Regions from separate parts of the Fictibacillus iocasae genome, predicted to be linked through region 1. Evidence: riboswitches for the same ligand, from Rfam matches in the RefSeq annotation. Region 1 holds a riboswitch; each other region holds the start of a gene.

What was found. A riboswitch is a leader RNA that binds a small molecule or an ion and turns the genes downstream of it on or off. The one in region 1 is predicted to bind thiamine pyrophosphate.
Region 2: another riboswitch for thiamine pyrophosphate. It lies ahead of thiT (energy-coupled thiamine transporter ThiT); the one in region 1 lies ahead of thiD (bifunctional hydroxymethylpyrimidine kinase/phosphomethylpyrimidine kinase).
Region 3: another riboswitch for thiamine pyrophosphate. It lies ahead of ACFQPF_RS01125 (ABC transporter substrate-binding protein); the one in region 1 lies ahead of thiD (bifunctional hydroxymethylpyrimidine kinase/phosphomethylpyrimidine kinase).
Region 4: another riboswitch for thiamine pyrophosphate. It lies ahead of thiC (phosphomethylpyrimidine synthase ThiC); the one in region 1 lies ahead of thiD (bifunctional hydroxymethylpyrimidine kinase/phosphomethylpyrimidine kinase).

The regions. Positions count from the first base shown of each region.
Region 1 covers NZ_JBHTCP010000050.1:50,501-53,526, forward strand. The annotation lists gene thiM (hydroxyethylthiazole kinase) at 1-774, opposite strand, end outside; gene thiD (bifunctional hydroxymethylpyrimidine kinase/phosphomethylpyrimidine kinase) at 761-1,579, opposite strand; TPP riboswitch at 1,759-1,868, opposite strand; gene ACFQPF_RS15965 (IDEAL domain-containing protein) at 2,248-2,481, shown strand; gene ACFQPF_RS15970 (YecA family protein) at 2,673-3,026, shown strand, end outside.
Region 2 covers NZ_JBHTCP010000016.1:126,185-129,210, forward strand. The annotation lists gene pknB (Stk1 family PASTA domain-containing Ser/Thr kinase) at 1-236, shown strand, start outside; gene rsgA (ribosome small subunit-dependent GTPase A) at 239-1,120, shown strand; gene rpe (ribulose-phosphate 3-epimerase) at 1,123-1,770, shown strand; TPP riboswitch at 1,791-1,898, shown strand; gene thiT (energy-coupled thiamine transporter ThiT) at 1,978-2,550, shown strand; gene ACFQPF_RS10570 (thiamine diphosphokinase) at 2,540-3,026, shown strand, end outside.
Region 3 covers NZ_JBHTCP010000002.1:237,679-240,704, forward strand. The annotation lists gene ACFQPF_RS01110 (ABC transporter ATP-binding protein) at 1-231, opposite strand, end outside; gene ACFQPF_RS01115 (ABC transporter permease) at 231-980, opposite strand; gene ACFQPF_RS01120 (MTH1187 family thiamine-binding protein) at 977-1,267, opposite strand; gene ACFQPF_RS01125 (ABC transporter substrate-binding protein) at 1,282-2,265, opposite strand; TPP riboswitch at 2,349-2,459, opposite strand; gene ACFQPF_RS01130 (DNA alkylation repair protein) at 2,711-3,026, shown strand, end outside.
Region 4 covers NZ_JBHTCP010000013.1:101,647-104,672, forward strand. The annotation lists gene ACFQPF_RS07180 (VOC family protein) at 1-248, opposite strand, end outside; gene ACFQPF_RS07185 (acyl-CoA thioesterase) at 452-943, opposite strand; cobalamin riboswitch at 1,422-1,637, opposite strand; TPP riboswitch at 1,801-1,915, shown strand; gene thiC (phosphomethylpyrimidine synthase ThiC) at 2,066-3,026, shown strand, end outside.

The DNA of each region.
Region 1 (3,026 bases):
TCCGTTTAACAGGCAAAGTTCATCCAGCAATCGGACAGCAAACGTACCGGACCCCTCACTGGTTTGTGCCGCTTTTTCGGCACACATGCCGAGCATCAGCATGGCACGTGCTGCCTTTTGAACAGGACATAGTTTAGCGGTAAGAGAGTTGGCAAGAAAAAGGGCGGTGAGTGAGGAAGCGAAACACCCTGTTCCTGTCATTTTAGCCATCAATTCATGACCTGATTTTATGATGATGGTTTTTTTGCCATTTGAAATGATGTCCTTCACACCAGTCATAACAATCAAGCAGCCCGTTTGCTGAGCGGCCTTTTCCGCAACATTTGTTAAGTGGCGAACATTCATTTCGCCATCCACACCACGGCCCTTCCATTCCTTTTCTGCGAGAAAGTGGATTTCAGCAGCGTTTCCACAAAGAGTCCTCATCGCACCTTCACTTGCGGAGAGAAGATCGTTCAGCGTATTTTGGCGCAGCTTGGTCATTCCAACAGCGACCGGATCAATGACAATTGGCACACCTTTTTGGACAGCGAGCATTAATGCTTCCGTCATTGATCTTGCTGCAGAAGGGGTTAGTGTTCCTATGTTGATGACGAGGGACTGGGCAGCCGCAACCGCTTCAGCGACTTCTTCCTCCGCATGCACCATCATCGGGCTTCCGCCTGCTGCTAGGACACCGTTAGCAAGCAACATCATCGTCACGTTATTTGTTATGTGATGGATAAGCGGCTTCTTCGTCCTAATTTCATCAAGCACGCTATTATCTTGATTCATGAGACAGCCTCCTGTACGCCCAATGATTGGTCGGTCCATGGCCGCTTCCGGCTTCAATTCCGTATTCGATAGCTGCCTGAATAAACTGTTTTGCCGTTAAGAGGGCTTCTTTCGGGGTTTTTCCGATAGCAAGCTCAGCTGTAACACAGGCTGAGAATGTACAGCCTGTCCCGTGCGTGTTTTTCGTTGCCACTCTTCTTCCTTTAAGTTCATAAAACTCACTCCCGTTATAGACAAGGTCATTGGACATATCATCATTCTCATCATGCCCGCCTTTCATCACAACAATTTCAGCACCCATCTCCCAAAGCATCACTGCTGCCTGTCTCCGGTCCTCAGGAGATGTAACAGTGTTCCCTATCAGCACCTCTGCTTCCATCCGGTTCGGTGTCACTATTTTAGCAAGAGGAAGCAGGTGCTCTTTCATCGCTTGAATGGCGTTATTCTCCAATAAAACAGTGCCGTCTTTGGCTACCATGACAGGATCGACCACTACATTGATCCAGCCGAATTCTTGAACAGCTGTTGCTGCAGCTTCAATGATCTCTTTGCTGAACAGCATGCCTGTCTTCACTGCGCCAGGCTGCAAATCATGCCCAATGGCATCTAGCTGTGCCTCTATCCCTTCAAGGGGAACCGGATAAACTCCATGAACACCTAACGTATTTTGAGCCGTAACTGCCGTAATCACACTCATGCCATACACGCTCAGCTCTTGAAATGTTTTTAAATCGCTTTGAATTCCGGCACCACCGCCGCTGTCAGACCCAGCAATCGTTAATGCTTTGTTCACTTTTAACCGCATTTTTCTGCCTCCTTTTTCGTACACTGCCTAAGCCAAAGTAGACCTTGCCTTTGTTCACTAACTTTTTGACTGCGTCAATTTCCTTCACTGTGAAAAAGTTATCCTTCCCTAGAGTACAAAAAAAGCCACCCGCTAAGATTGCAGCGGGTGGCCCAGAAATGCAGAAATAAGCATAAAAATAACGGTCCACACCGCTTCCCTACGCCAGCATGATCTGGATCAGGTTCAAAGGGTCAAGAAATCACATTTCTTTCTCAGCTTTTTACGAAAAGCTCCCCTAGCGGAATTGTATTCTTCTGTCAGTCATATCGTACAATCCATCCATCAGGCTGTCAACAAAAGAAAGGGCTATGATGAATAGCTGCTCATGTGCATCACGGTGTTTAACACGCCCAAAAATGGGGGAAGTATGGAGTAACAACATAAGTCCTTCATTCATAACCATTCACATCGAACAAGCACAAAGCAACCATTAGCTGAATAATAATACAGAAAATAATATCCAAAAGGTGGTGAAAACATCCGCACATTATACCATTTTAGAAAATTTATCTGAATTTTCTAATAAAATGGTTGTCAGGTGCAACTTTGGTCAGTATACTAGTAGAAACCTATTTCACAGACACAAGAGAAGCTGGATAGGAGAAAAATTCAAGGAGGGAAAGAGCATGAAAGACAATACGTCCTTTAACCATCAGAACAAGAATGAACTGGTCAAGTATAAGCTGCAAAAGAAAGCTGATCCATTCGCGTTCAGCCTAATTGCTCAAATGGTCCTTGATGAATCACTTCACGGTTATTACAAATCCTATTACGAGAAACGAATTGACGAAGCTTTAGAGAAACGTGACCGCGATCTGTTCATGAAGCTGACTGCAGAATATAAGAAGTTTCTAGGCTGAATATAGCCGGCACCCCTGATTTTGCCTTCTGGCCAATCATGGGTGTTGTTTTGTGCGCAGAAATCTTTCCCTCCTCTGCCCGCCCATCCCCCCTCAAATAGGTTGAATACTTCATACGAACTTGAAAAAAACCCGAGATATGCTAGTATAGGTGAGAGTTTAGTTAGTTACCTGTTTTACTGGAGGATACAATGCAAAAATTAGGAAGAAACGATGTATGTTTTTGCGGCAGCGGAAAAAAGTTTAAAAAATGCTGTCTGCACGCGGAAGAAATTGTCCTGGAGATGAAAGGTCATCACGAAGGGCTTATTAAATATGCCTTGGACCATTATCAGCCTGTACTCGCTGAAAGGACGACGAAATTTGTAGCGCAATACCCCGTTGAGAAAGAACATGAACAAACCTTTGCCAATATTTCTGTATGCTGGGATGTCTTTTGTACACCTCTTCAGGACGGCAAGACGATTACAGAGCTTTATTTCGAACAAAAGCTGCCATCCATGAGCCCGGAGACGGCTGATATTGCAAAAAGCTGGAGTCATGCT
Region 2 (3,026 bases), on a different contig from region 1:
CAAAGAAAAATAAAAAAGAACCGGCTATGGTTAAGATCGTTTACAGCGATCAAAAGGCAAGCAATAAAGTATTCGTTGAAGAACCGATTACGGGAACGAAGGAATATGTTATTCCGCTAACCGTAGCCAAGGACGGTACCGCCTCGTACACTCTTTATATTAACGGCAAGGAGGAAACGACTAAAACATATGGTTATGATGATTTGGAGGAAGACAGAGAGGATCAAGGTGATTGATCATGCCTGAAGGAAGAATTATCAAAGCGTTAGCCGGATTTTATTATGTCAGCCACGAGGAGGGCATCTTTCAATGCAGGGGCAGAGGCAACTTTAGAAAAAGAAAGATATCACCTTTAGTCGGCGATTGGGTGGAATTTGAATCCTCTAACGTGACAGACGGCTATATTCTTGATGTTTCTGAGAGGAAAAACGAGTTAGTCCGGCCTCCTGTCGCTAACATTGATCAAGCCTTGCTTGTCTTCTCAGCCGTGGAACCAGCGTTTGCGCCTGTGCTGCTTGACCGGTTTTTGGTTCATATCGAACAAAACCATATTCATCCTGTTATCGTCGTATCAAAAATGGACCTTGTTAGCGATGAAGAAAAAGAAAGTATTGAAGAATACATGTCTATGTACCGTGATATCGGGTATGAAGTGATTCCAACATCAACGAAGGCTGCCGCAGACCTGCCTCATTTTCATGAGCTTTTTAAAGATAAGGTGACAGTGTTTGCCGGACAGTCGGGAGTAGGAAAATCATCACTGCTGAACCTGATCAATCCTGAATTGAACCTGGAAACAAATGCGATCTCCACTCATCTTGGCCGAGGAAAGCATACGACTCGCCATGTAGAGCTGATCCCTTTTGGAGAAGGGCTTGTGGCGGACACACCAGGCTTCAGCTCACTCGATTTTACGGACATCAGCACAGAAGACCTATCCCGCTTATTTCCAGAAATGGAGAGCCGTCTAGATGGCTGCAAGTTTAGAGGGTGCACCCATACATCAGAGCCAAAATGCGCGGTCAAAACTGCTGTTGATGACGGCGAGATCCATAAAGGCCGTTACGATAACTATGTCAGCTTTCTGCAGGAAATTAAAGAACAAAAAAGGAGATATTAACCATGGTTAAAGTTGCGCCATCCATCCTTTCAGCCAATTTTGCTGCTTTAGCAGATGATGTTGCTGCAGCAGAAAAGGCTGGTGCGGATTATATTCACGTTGACGTGATGGACGGGCATTTTGTGCCGAACATCACGTTCGGTCCACTGGCTGTTAAGGCGATCCGGCCAGCGACATCGCTTCCTCTTGATGTCCACCTTATGATCTCGAATCCAGACCAATACATTCAAGAGTTCGCGCATGCGGGTGCAGACATCATATCAGTTCATGTTGAGGCTTGTCCTCATCTGCACAGAACGATTTCATATATAAAAGAACATGGTGTTAAAGCGGGTGTTGTACTGAACCCGGCAACACCTGCAGAAAGCATACGACATGTCATCGAGGAGGTCGATTTGGTGCTGGTTATGACGGTGAATCCAGGTTTTGGAGGCCAGGCGTTCATTCCCGGCATGCTGCAGAAAATTTCTCAAATTCGCAAGATGGCCGACGATCTCGGTCTGGATGTTGAGATTGAGGTAGACGGCGGCGTAAATGCTGAAACGGCAGTACTTTGCCGTGAAGCCGGTGCGAATGTGCTTGTGGCAGGATCAGCCGTGTATGGGAAAAACGACTTAAAGGATGCAATCTCGTCCATCCGTGGTGTATAATATAAGCAGGAAAAAATAATCAGTGCCACAGGGGGAGTCTTTCAAAAAGGCTGAGAGGGGAGTATGCTCCCGACCCTTTGAACCTGAAGCAGGATCATGCCTGCGTAGGAATGTGGAGAACTTGACTTTGTCGTTTGCAAAGCAGCCTTCTTTCACATGATGGCTGCTTTTTATTTTTTCTCCAGCATACTGAAAGGAGAGAAAGATATGGAAAGAAAAACGTTAGGGCTGCTGACTGAAGCGGCAATCATGAGTGCGCTCGCCGTCATTTTAGGTTTTGTGAAATTCAATGGCTTCTGGCCGAACGGAGGCTCTGTCAGCCTCGAGATGGTGCCGATCTTTTTTATGGCATTCAGAAGAGGTCTTGCGGGAGGATTGATTACAGGTTTGGCTGTCGGTCTGCTTCAGCTGATGTTCAACTTTTCAGCCGTTCATCCATTGTCTATCGTACTGGATTATCCGATCGCTTTTATGGCAGCAGGGCTTGCAGGAATGTTTGCGCTACCAGCCAAAGAAAAGGCATCAAAGCGCTCGCTGTACTTGGTCACCGGAATTTTTCTCGGGTGTACGGTTCGTTTTGCTTCACATGTATTGTCGGGAGCCGTGTTTTTCGCAAGTTATGCACCAGAAGGGATGAACCCGTGGCTTTACTCGGTGTTATATAACGGATCGTATATGCTGCCCATATTCTTGATCACGTCCGCGGCAGCCTTGTTCATTACGAGTTCATCTCCTCGGTTGATTCATACCGGCCGCTCAAAAGCAGAACATGCCGCGTAAGATTATCATTGCAGCTGGAGGGCCGCCTCACTATTGGCCGGAAATTGACCATTCCGAAAAAGCTGTATATGTTGGCGCTGACAGAGGGGTCTATCATCTTCTTGAAACAGGAATTATTCCTCATTATGCTTTCGGCGATTTTGATTCGGTTACAGAAGAAGAAAAACGCAAGATTCAGCAAGCTGACATGATGATGGTGGAATATGAAAAAGAAAAGAACGCAACCGATTTGGAGCTTGCGCTAGATTGGGCTGTCAGCCAGCGCCCTTCATCCATCGAGTTGATCGGCGCGACGGGAGGGCGGCTCGATCATGCCCTTGTTAACATTCAGCTCATGCTTAAAGGACTCAAGAACGGAGTGAAAACCGTCATGAAAGACGTTCAGAATGAAATGGAGCTGTTTCTGCCTGGAACTTACGAAATAACCACCTCCGAATTAGGCGAAGCTAACTATATTTCCTTCCTGGCGTTCTCTT
Region 3 (3,026 bases), on a different contig from region 1:
CATATAGCTAATATGACCTCGTTCACCAGTAATCTCATGGTTATTAAGCGAAATGTGTCCGTTATCCGGATGCAGCAGACCGCCGATTAAATGGAACAAAGTACTCTTGCCGCTGCCGGAAGGTCCGAGTATGGTGACAAACTCCCCATTGCTAACCTGCAGATCCACAGAATGAAGAATCTGCTTTTTACCGAACGAAACGGACACATTCCGAATTTTAAGCTGTGCCATTATCCCAGCTCCTTTCTCTGATGTGCAACCATTCTGCGTTCCAAGAGGACGATGATAAAAAAGAACAGCAAGCTAAGCATCATGATAGAAAATATCGCAACAAAGACGCGGTCGGTACGGAACGATGAGGAAGCGAGTGTCATGTACACACCGATTCCTCGCTCTGAGCCTAGCCATTCTGAAATCACGGCACCCATCACACTGTAGGTTGCCGCGATCTTTAATCCGGAGAAAATGGAAGGCAGGGAATGCGGCATTTCCAGCTTCCAAAACATCTGGCTTTTGGACGCACCACACATCGTAAAATAGTGCACCAGTTCTCTATCTGTCTGCTTGAATCCGTCTAGTGCTGCAATGGTTACGGGAAAAAAGCATACAAGTGTGATAACGATAATCTTAGGCAGCAGTCCGAATCCGAACCATATGACCAGCAGGGGGGCGAGCACAATGACGGGCACGTTCTGCGATAAGATGATGAAAGGATAAAGCGGCTGCCTTAAGGCGGGAACACGGTGAAGCAGGATGGCAGCGAGAAGTCCTGCCGTCGTACCTGTCAGAAATCCGACAAATGACAGTGAGGCTGTGGACAGCACGTGTACATAAAATCTGCTCCAATCTTCCAGTCCAGCTGAGAAAATTTTGAGCGGAGAGGGCAGGAGCCACGCAGGCACCTGAGTCCAGCGGCCAACAGCATCCCATACTATCAGAATGAAAAAGAGGAGCCAAAGTGCGCTCCATCTTTTTTTCATCGGTACTTCTCCGTAAGCACATCCATCGTGATGCCTTCTGGCTGATACAGCACCTTGATCTGTGAGATAACGTTCGGGCTACCGATCTCAATCATGCGCTCGTTCATTTTCTGAATGACCGCAAAAAGCTCTGTCAGGTCGCCTTCCATTGTCGTTTCAAGCGGATGAACCTCATATTTCACGCCGCTTTCATCAATGATTTTGATTGCTTCATCCACATAAGGGATGACATTTTCGCCATTCTTTGTTTTCGGGATGATCTGAATGCTGACTAATGAATTGCTCATCACAAGTGTCCTCCTTATTCCGGCAAATAGTCGTTCGTGAACGCTTTTTTCGCATCCAGCTTCTTTTCTAACAGCTTATGGTCGTACATCCAGTCGCTGTAGTTTTTCCAGACAGACAGCTTCTGCTCGCCCCAACGGTCGGCATCATCCTTGTATTTCGGAGAAAGCCACTGCTGAGATTTTTTCACCAGCTTCGAATTAAGGTCTGGCACTTCTTTTATTAAAATGTCAGCTGCTGCATCAGGCTTCTCAATCGCAAACTCATACCCTTTTGCCGCACCTTTCAAAAATGCTTTTACGGTTTCCGGATCTTTCGCGATCATCTTTTCATTGGTCGCGAGCACAGGTGTGTAATAGTCTAGCTTTTTGCTGTAGTCGGTGAGGTACTGCATGTTCAGCTTTTCACCGCGAAGCTCGGCTTCAATTCCAGTCCAGCCGTAAAAAATCCACGCGAAGTCAATGTCACGCTTCACAGCCGTGAAGAAATCGCTGTCTCCCATGTTTACGATTTTCAGCTTCTCTACATCAGCGTTTTCTTTATCCATTAGCGAAGAGAGTATCTGTTTCTCTACCGGAGAGCCCCAGCCGCCGTATGTTTTTCCTTCATAATCTTTTGGTGACGAGATGTTCTTGGCAACAGGCGAGGCGAAGCCGGACGTGTTATGCTGAATAACCGCTGCTATTGAGACAATCGGAACGTCCTGAATACGAGCCTGTGTGATTCCCTCCTGATAGCTCACGCCAAAATCAGCTTTTCCGGACGCAACAAGCTGATCGGCCCCGGCATCACCAGGCATGATAATGTCGACATCAAGTCCTTGTTCTTTAAAATAGCCTTTTTCCTTTGCCACATAAAGGCCTGTGTGGTTCGTGTTTGGCGTCCAATCTAAGACAACCTTCACTTTTTTCAGTTTGTCAGCTGTTTTCTCGCCGTCAGACGATGTGCCGCAGCCGGCGAGCAAAACGACGACGCTTAAAGCAGCGAGCCATTTCTTCATGTTGTTTCCCCCTTCAATTTACAAGACAACAAAAAAAGCACCCAGAGTTGATACCTCGGGTGCATACGGTTATATCGTAAGTTTACTAGTTTTCGTATGTTCCCTCCGCTGGTATCAACCAGATCAGGTTCAAAGGGTCAACGCTTCTACGAGCGAAATCTCAACCGGCAACACCGGTCCCCCCACATGCCTTGCTATTCATTTTTTTTGATAACGCGTTCATTATAGCACACCAGCCGGGGTACGGTACTACTTTTTACTGGTTGATCTTCTTTTAATAACAGTATTCGGGTCGATAGTGGAGGTATTCAGGTCAAAATCAGGATAATCGGGTCGTTCAGCAGATTTTACGGGTCTAAAATTTGCGGGTCTCACCTCACGAATTACTAAAAGGCATTTTAACAAAAGCATAGAATAGTAAGGTGAGAAGGAGTGAAGTGGCACAATGCTTGATTATACAAAGAAATTAAGAGACGAATTTTATAAGCATAAAGACGAAGAAAACGCAGCGCCTATGGAAGCTTATATGCGAAATCAGTTTCCTTTCGTCGGCATGAAGTCGCCTGTCAGGAAGGATGTATTTAAACAGTTCGTTAAGAAACACGGATATCCGGAGAAAGAACAGCTGCAAGAAGCCGTTAAAGAGCTATGGCGGATGCCGGAGCGAGAGCTGCATTATGCCGCTCTGGGACTGGTGGATGGCTTCTTAAAAAAGCTGGAAGAAAAAGATTACGAGTTGCTAGAATACATGATTGTGAACA
Region 4 (3,026 bases), on a different contig from region 1:
ACTGCCTCAACGTCTTCTACCTCAAACGCTGGATGGCTTTTCGTGTCATAGTTGTCGCGGTTCTCCACGCCTACATGTACCTCAATCTCTCCTGCCTGAAACCAAGCCCCGCCGTTTCCTTTTAACGACTCTGGCTTCTCTTTTTCCGGAAACCCGAGAATATCTGTGTAAAAAGCACGCGCCTCGTTTTCAGCACCTGCCGGAATGCAAAGCTGGATATGATCAAATCTTTTAATCTGGATTTTCATGCTTGGTAGCTCCTCTCATTGGTAGCTGGATAAGTTGCGGTCCGATTAGTCAGGGTCCTTAGTCGGGGTCCGGTACGCGCACCGTATAAAGTGCGGTGCAGCAACATTCATGCTATGTGCGTACCGGACCCTGGTCATTATGTGTCTGACTTTATTATTTCCTTGTGTTATACGCTTGTCAATTAATGGGTTCTGAACACATTTCAATTAACCTGATTGTTTTCTCGTTGTATTTTCCGCTGCTCTCGCCGGATGGGTGCTGTTTCAAGCAAACGTTGCTGCATCAGTGTTTCTGGAATAACGCCTGGTACGGGGCAAGGCTTGCCATCTTCGTCAACTGCGACCATTGTGAGAATTGATGTCGTCGTGAGCTTTTTTTCTTTTTTTAATAGATTTTCAGAGAATACTTCGACGTACACTTCCATCGACGTTCGTCCGGTCGACGCGACGAACGCTTGAAGGATGAGGATGTCTCCGACTTTCGCTGAACCGACAAAATTAACCGAGTCGATTGATGCGGTAACGACGACGGAGTTGCTGTGGCGCATCGCTGTGATAGCGGCAATTTCGTCGATAAACGACAGCACCTGGCCGCCAAAAATCGTATCAATATGGTTCGTATCGGGCGGTATGACGAGCCTCGTCTGGATGGTGTACGACTGGCTGGATGGGACGTTGTAGTTTGAGAGTGTCATGTTGGTTGTGCTCCTTTATGAGTTTATTTATGCTAAAAATGCGCGCCGTTTTAGCGATTTTCGGGGTCGTTCCGCGCCAAAACAGATAGGATGCGAGCGGGTTTGTTAATGTTTCGCGCCGTGCGGATTTGCCGGCGTATTTTTAACTAGTCAACCTCCTCTTCTCAACGGCTTTCGCGCCAACTTTTGGGTTTGCGCGCCACAACTAAAATTTGCGCGCGGTTGGGGCCAGCTTGCGCGCCGAATGAGACCTCTTTCACGCCGTTGTGCGGTTGCGCGCCATTCCACTCACCTTGCGAGCGGATTTCTATCAATTATTTCGATATGCGCGCCACACGTAACAGCTTGCGCGCCAATCGCCGCTCGCCCAAACTCCCCATTAAAAAAGCACCCGTTCCGCATGAAAGCAGAACGGGTGCACAAATAAGCGTTACGAATGAATAACGTTGCGCGGCACCTCCCTATCTTCCGTAGGTTTCTAGTGTCAGTCTTCATGGCAGGTTTCCTGGCTAAGATCATCGTGCTGCTCCTGGCCTTCCCATTCCTTTCAAAAAGTGAACAGTGGCAGTGGCGAAAAATTAGTAGAGAGCACTCTCTTTTACAGTGGCGGGACCGCGCCGGGATGAACCGGACTTCCCTATTAAGCTCTTTATATAAACTAGATAAAAAGAGCACCATAAAGCGATATATGGTTGTTCAATTTTAGTGTAGCATGCGAATGCCGGGGTACGGTACTTTTTCTTGAAAATGCTGGTATAGGTAGTGATTCAATTACATGGTACCGGACCCCCGACTAGTGGTCCCGACTAAACTTGCATACATGCCCCGTCTTTTGTATGATAAACATAATTTCATAGCTTTTCTGCTAGGGGTGCCTGTTAGCCAGGCTGAGATGAGAACGCGTCTGAAGTTCTTTGACCCTTTGAACCTGATCTGGATTATGCCAGCGGAGGGAAGCAGGGCGCAGCCGAAGCACGATACATTCACATGCTATCTGCTTCATTCTACGTATGCAGCCTACTTGCACATTCCCGCCGGGTTCTCTGATCTATAATCATCAGAGCCCGGCTTTTTATTTGGCGTAATACCGAATCACCACGAAAAATGAGGAGGAATTTTTTGATGAACAAGCATGACGTGAACGTACAGCTGCAATCGCCATTTCCAATGAGCCGGAAGGTGTATCACGAGGTCAATGGTATGCGGGTTCCAATGCGCGAGATCTCGCAGCATCCGACGTCCGACAGTCTCGGGCATGAGGAAAACGAACCGATCACCGTGTACGATACGAGCGGGCCGTATACAGATTTGAATTATCGTGCTGACATCACACGTGGATTGCCTGCACTACGCCATAGTTGGATTTTGGAACGCGGTGATGTGGAGGAATACGACGGGCGCACAACTATACCGGAAGATAATGGCTACAAACGTGATGATAGTGCGCCCACAAGAACGGCTGAGTTTCCGTCAAACGGCAGGCGTCCGCTCCGTGCGGCATCTGGCCGAAACGTGACTCAGATGCATTACGCCAGGCGCGGGATTATTACGCCTGAAATGACGTTTGTCGCGGTGCGCGAAGGAATGACGCCGGAGTTCGTGCGTGATGAGGTCGCGTCAGGGCGTGCCATCATCCCATGCAACGTCAACCATCCAGAGCTCGAGCCAATAATCATCGGCCGCCACTTTCATGTGAAAATCAATGCGAACATCGGCAACTCGGCCGTCACATCTTCTGTTGCGGATGAGGTTGAAAAGATGACATGGGCGACACGCTGGGGTGCGGATACGATCATGGACCTCTCGACAGGAAAGAACATACACACGACCCGCGAATGGATTCTCCGCAACTCGCCGGTTCCGGTCGGCACGGTGCCGATTTACCAGGCACTCGAAAAGGTGTCCGGCATCGCGGAAAATTTGACGTGGGACGTGTACCGCGACACGCTGATCGAGCAGGCGGAGCAGGGCGTGGACTATTTTACGATTCATGCCGGTGTGCTGCTGCGGTACATTCCGATGACCGCAAAACGAACAACGGGCATCGTGTCGCGCGGCGGTTCGATTCTCGCCCAGTGGTGCC